DNA from 2 places in the Pseudoalteromonas sp. NZS100_1 genome. Region 1 is predicted to be linked to the other one. Evidence: predicted binding sites of a transcription regulator. Region 1 holds the regulator's gene; the other holds the start of a gene.
What was found. The regulator LexA, encoded in region 1, represses DNA repair genes until DNA is damaged. The targets are predictions, from matches to a motif close to TACTGTATNNNNATACAGTA.
Positions count from the first base shown of each region.

Region 2: a site for LexA is predicted at 1,608-1,627, ahead of I6F66_RS05020 (DUF4007 family protein). Genes of this name have one in related genera too.

Region 1 is NZ_JADYXN010000020.1:13,735-16,945, forward strand. It holds gene I6F66_RS13600 (membrane protein) at 1-193, opposite strand, end outside; gene I6F66_RS13605 (hypothetical protein) at 507-887, shown strand; gene I6F66_RS13610 (PaaI family thioesterase) at 888-1,328, opposite strand; gene lexA (transcriptional repressor LexA) at 1,496-2,113, shown strand; gene coxB (cytochrome c oxidase subunit II) at 2,597-3,211, shown strand, end outside.
Region 2 is NZ_JADYXN010000005.1:55,673-58,883, reverse strand. It holds gene I6F66_RS05025 (AAA family ATPase) at 1-584, opposite strand, end outside; gene I6F66_RS05020 (DUF4007 family protein) at 577-1,512, opposite strand; gene I6F66_RS05015 (DEAD/DEAH box helicase) at 1,782-3,211, shown strand, end outside.

The DNA.
Region 1 (3,211 bases):
GGGAGGCAACATAATCAGCCTGCGTAAATGGGTTATTAAGAGTACGTGTTGCAAGATGCTCCCCATGAACTTTATCAAGAGGAATAGCGCTCATGACTAAACCGCCTAATAGCCAAGCTAAAATTTGTAATGTGAGCAAATAACCGAGCCATTTATGTAACTTGCGAGCATACTTAAATATTTTTTTATTCATGTTTTAGTCTTATTATTTTTAGAGGCTAGTTTATTACATTAATGGGATTAGTTACTGCGACATTTTGTCGCAGTTTAAACTATAGCTTACTGTAATCATTTAAAAATAAAAAAGATTACACTTAAATTGCTAACATGACTTATTTGTTTAATTGAGCTGAGTGTTTGATATCCAGCTAGCTTTAAACGCTAAAAAATACTTAAAAGCTGCGAAATATCTATATAAAGTGGTTAATAGAGCATAGTTGATTTGGTATAACGGTAAAACTGCGTTAAAGTTTGCAATGAAATTATTAGAGGATAAATACGAAACGATGTCGGAAATTCAATTTTTAAATGTAGATCTTGAGCTTGAATCAAAGCAAGATATTAGTTTGCTAGTGGCAGACTTGAAAAAAGTCGCGACGATTTTACATTATGACAAAGACGAATACCGTCAATTAGCGCGTATTGAAGCAACAGGTGTAGTAAACACGCCTGACAAAGCAATAAACCATATATGTGAGCTTATTGAATCGTGTTCGCGTAACGCGCTAAAGCAATGGTTAAGCTGTTCACGTAGAACGTTTGATATTGGTTTTGAATCAGGCACTTCCCCTAAGTGCTTTAATCAAGCCTTAGATGCAGATACATTACTACGTATATCTGCGATTGGTGCGGGTATGGAAATTACAATTTACCCAATCGAAAAGTAACTATCTTCGCTCTACGACTGCTGCGGTCATTTTTGATACGCAGCACAGCTCATTGCGGCTATTTGTAATTTTTATTTCCCACACTGAACTACGTTTGCCAATATGAAACGCTCTTGCCGTTGCTGTTAAAGTGCCGTTGCGAGATGCTTTTAAATGACTTGCGCTAATTTCCTGCCCCACGCAGTAAAATTTTGTAAAATCGACAACAAAGTTAGCTGCATAGCTGGCAACTGTTTCGGCAAGTACAACGTTAGCACCGCCGTGAACCATTCCCATTGGGTTATGATGCTCAGGAATTGCCGGCATAGTGGCTACTAAGTAATCATCACCAATTTCAGTGACTTCTATTCCCATGGTTTTCATTAATGTTCCTTGGCCATCAATGCCTTGTTCTAACTGCTTGCACAGCTCTAAAGTGATGGGCTGGTACCAAATACTCATAATGACTCCTTTGCTTTTTTAATCATTTATAAACCTAGCGTTAGTTATATCCCTAAAATGTACACAAGTGAAATTACTTTGGCTATTTTAAGGCTTAATTTAAATTTGCGATTTTTATTTAACTGTATATACTCACAGTTAAATGTACTGTATGGAAAACCAGTTGTATGCGACCATTAACGAACCGCCAAGCTCAAATACTCGAACTAATTAAAGTTTTTATTAAAGACACTGGTATGCCTCCTACACGTGCTGAAATAGCGCAAACATTAGGTTTTAAAAGTGCCAATGCTGCTGAAGAACATTTAAAAGCACTTGCTAAAAAAGGCGCAATTAAAATGAAACCAGGTGCAAGCCGTGGTATTCAGTTAATTGAAGAAGAAGAGCCAGAACAATTAGGTTTACCGCTTATAGGGCGTGTTGCTGCTGGTTCACCTATTTTGGCGCAAGAGCACGTTGAAAGTCACTGCAAAATCGATCCATTAATGTTTAAACCGGCTGCAGATTTTTTACTACGCGTTAACGGTATGAGCATGAAAGATATTGGTATTATGGATGGTGATTTACTTGCTGTACATCGTACTCAAACCGCTGAAAACGGGCAAGTTGTTGTTGCCCGCCTAGACGAAGACGTAACTGTAAAACGTCTTGAGAAAGCGGGTTGTAAAGTATTACTTCATGCTGAAAACGACGATTTTGAATCTATTGAAGTAGATCTTGAGAATGAGTCTTTTAATATTGAAGGCTTAGCCGTTGGCGTTATAAGAAACGCTGATTGGATGTGACTTTAAAAATAGCTTTTAAACAAGCAGTTTTATAAATGCGTACTAATTAGTACGCATTTTCTGTTTTAAATTCGCACTAAAAATAGGGCATAAATAGCTCACTGACAATTTAAGCTGTAAACTTTTTTGCACTTATATTTTCCCCCTCCGAATGCGTTAAACCCCTTTGTTTTGCTCATCTTTTGAACTTCCTGTTACCTAGTTGGTTACTGATTTTTTATTAATTACTCAATATCACCTGATTGTTTTTTATACTAAAACTTGCTTGTTGTTCATTTTTTAGCTAATTATTAATGTGCTGAGCTAATAATAACTCACAGCTTTTTAGTTTTGAGAACACACAATATACACAAACCCGTTGTTGGCGCAGCAAAACCAATCAATATTAAATGAGATTGACTAAAAAAATAAAAATAACGAATTGGCGTTTAAGCCGTATGCCTCTTCGCTTTGCATTCGCAATAGCATCAAAGGAGCCGTCACATGGGTAAACTGACCTCTACCTTGTGGCTTATATTATGTGTTTTTTCGCACCCAGTTTTGGCTAACAGCCAATACAATATGCGCAAAGGCGTAACCGATATAAGCAATAATGTATATCAGCTGCACATGACCATATTTATAATATGTTGTGTGATTGGGGTGATAGTGTTCGCAATTATGTTTTGGGCACTTATTCATCACCGTAAATCTAAAGGGGCTGTACCTGCCCAATTTCACGAAAGCACTAAAGTAGAAATACTTTGGACTGCAATCCCGTTTGTTATTTTAATTGCTATGGCAGTACCAGCCACTAAAACCCTAATTGCAATGGAAGATGCCAGCAAAGCTGATCTCACTATTAAAATTACAGGCTCGCAATGGAAATGGCATTATGAATATATGGGTGAAGATGTAGAGTTCTACTCTATTTTATCTACCCCGCAAGATGAAATAGCGAATCTTGCAGATAAAAATCCTAACTACTTACTTGAGGTTGATAAACCTCTCGTACTGCCAATAAATCAAAAAGTACGATTTTTAATGACTTCTGACGATGTTATTCACTCTTGGTGGGTACCTGATTTTGCAGTTAAAAAAGATGCGAATCCCGGCTTT
Region 2 (3,211 bases), on a different contig from region 1:
AATAAATGTAAGTCTTTATTTGCACGCGATTGATAGTCTAAAGCTTTGCCCATTTCGTCGAGTAGAATTAAAACGCCGTCTTCATTATCACTTTGTTTTTGTAGAAGAGATTTAATCTTGGCTAAACATTCATCATCATTAAGAGCCAGAATATCTTCAGTATTATATTTAACGTTAAATGCTTTCAATAAACTGATTAAAATACTATTAGCAGGCGCTTCTAGACCGCAAACATGTTTAATTGTTTTCCAGCCGTTAGTAATTTTAAATCTAGCATCAAACTCAGTAATTACCTTTTGAGAACTATTAAGTTTGCTCAGTGCGTAATTACGTTGGTCTGAATCAGTAGAAAGTAAGCAAGATAAAAATAAGGCTACAGTTGATTTACCAGAACCATAAGGACCGGTGATTGTATATGCTCTTTGCGTACTACCTTCAAATTCACGGCTAACAGTATCAAGTACATTTATCGCTGTACCATGTACAATAAAATCATCAATAAAAGGTTTTAGGTTTGCACTATCAACATCAATGCGAGTGGAGCTTTTATATCGTTGGTTAATTGCAATAATAGATTCAGACATTGTATTTGCCGTAATAGTCATTTAAGTAATTGATAATATTGTTTTTTGCAGAGTCAGAGACATTAACTTGCCTTAGCCCTAGTGAATCAACCCATGATATGTTTTTGTTAGTATGTTCTTGAGCTTCATCGAGTTTTTGCCCTAATCCAGATTCAGACAACCTAAATATACGTCCCGGTGAACACGGTTTAGTCAGTAACGAATCAAAGTCAATAGTACTCACGTTAGAGTCAACGGTTTCTACTTTGAAAAACTCAAGTAATGCATATATAAATACGTCAATAGGTAGCTCAGGTCTTTCTGTTAAATTACTAACATAAAAAGAACGACCATTGTCTTGCACTAAATTAAGCTCGGCAAGCGGAGAGGTGAAGTGATCTTCATCTATTTTTTTTGTTGTTGTCTTAACTTTCTTACTGTACATATTTAAAAAACAATCCATGTCTTTTTTTATAGTTGTAACATTACCAACTTCACTTTTAACTAAGCGTTTTGCATCTTCATAGCAATCATCAATCAGTTTTGATTTCTCAAAGTGCTGAACATTAGAGTAGTTAAAAAAGTATCGATATGCAGTTAAGTGCTCATCATTAAAGTTTAACCAAAAGTGCAACAACCATATAGAACCCGATAATTCTAAGTAAGGATCTTTACCATCATTACCAAACAAATATTGCCCTTTACCCTTAGTAACTTTATGCAGAGTTTTATTGTTTTCTCTTTCGCTTTTTATAATACCGCTCGACTCAGCCCAATACTGAATCGCTTTAACCATATTTTTACCAACGCCAAGCTCAACAATAGAATGACGAATACTTTCTTCGTCAGAACTTGAGAAATTACCATTTGAATTCAAATGATTAACCGCTTTGAATAGCCATCCATAGCGCAGAGGGAAAGTATCATGACCTGTAAATTTAGCTTTCATAGCTTTTTGAGTGCCTCTGGAGAAATTGTCCAAGCGGCGATATTAACGTGAATTAAGATTAAGAGGAAGACTTCTAGGTAATTAATCAGTAAAAAAACTGTACCTTTATACAGTTTAATTTAATTTATCTCAATACCTTGTAGATGTAAGGTCTTTATTGTAAAGTTTTGAATATAAAGATAAATAATCAAGTGATTTAGCCTGACTTTGTACCTGTAGGCTCTAAGTAAATGGAAGCTATCATATTGATTTATATTAAAGGACTAAAAATGCTTACTAAAATTTTATCAAACTTTTCTGAAGATGAATTGTTAAACTTTCTCCCCAAAAATTCAATAAATTTCGCACTTCAACTTGATATACAAGAGAACCAGATTTCAGAAACTAACGCCTATAATAAAAATAAACTGGCAGGTATAGTTGCGAGTGTTAAACAGGTTGACTTTATTTTTGATTCGCAATTGCGTATTAAGCTAATTGAACGATTATCAGCACAGCAACTAGCTGAGTTGTTTCCTAGCTTTGAGCTTGAAGCAAAAAACGTTACTCCAAAATACTATGATGCCATCATAAGTTGGGCTGGAGATAATCCTGAAAAGTTCGCAGCTTTATTAGGACTTTCTGCGCTATATGAAAGTCAATTAAGCCAAGATAATGGATTAGAAAGCATAACGTGTATTGAGCCAAGTTACGGTCTTTATCCATACCAACAAAACATTAGCAAACAGGTGTTTACTGAACTTGCACAGGATAAAAAACGAGTACTGATTCACTTACCTACAGGTGCAGGTAAAACACGCACTGCAATGAATATTGCTACTGAGCATTTAAGGCAATCTGAAAGTAACCTAGTACTTTGGTTAGCAGATAGAGAAGAGCTTTGCTCGCAAGCTTATATAGAGTTTTCAAAAGCATGGAAGTCATTAGGTAATCGCTCTACCTCTCTTTATGGCTTTTACTCAAGTTCAACTGAAAGTTTGAGTGGTATCGATTCGGGTTTTGTTGTTGGTGGCTTACACAAGTTTTTGAGTTTACGAAAAAGTGATTCTAGACAGCTCCAACTTTTATATAGCAAGCTTGCTGAAAAAGTAACATTAGTAATTTTTGATGAGGCCCACAAGGCTGTCGCGCCAAAGTTCCAAGAAGTTGTTCAGGACTTTATTGAAGATGAGTCATTCCATGCAGATCTGATTGGTTTAACAGCCACTCCAGGCAGAAGTTATTCTGAAGATGGTTTATCAGAAGAAGATGCCCGTTTAGCCGATTTTTTCTATAACAATAAAGTATCTATGCAAATTTCAGGCTATTTATCGCCAATAGATTACTTAGTTGAGAAGGGCTATTTAGCAAAAGCTAACTTTAAATCATTAAATTATGATCATTCAGGTATTGCTGCATACGAATTAAGAGATGCGGGTGGTGTTGAAACGATGACGACGCTAGCAAATAACATAGAGCGTAACCGACAGATCCTAAATACGATTATTGATGAATGTAACCTTGGGTCACAAATCATCGTTTTTGCGTGTACCGTAGAGCACGGAATTAACCTTGCTACTGCACTTGCATATCAAGGTATAAAAGCAGCTTCTATTGATAGTAAAAATGATACGGCAGAGAGTCGAAGAGCAAAAATAGCACAATATAAAAACGGTAATTTACAAGTTTTGGTTAATTTTAATGTATTAACTGCAGGGTT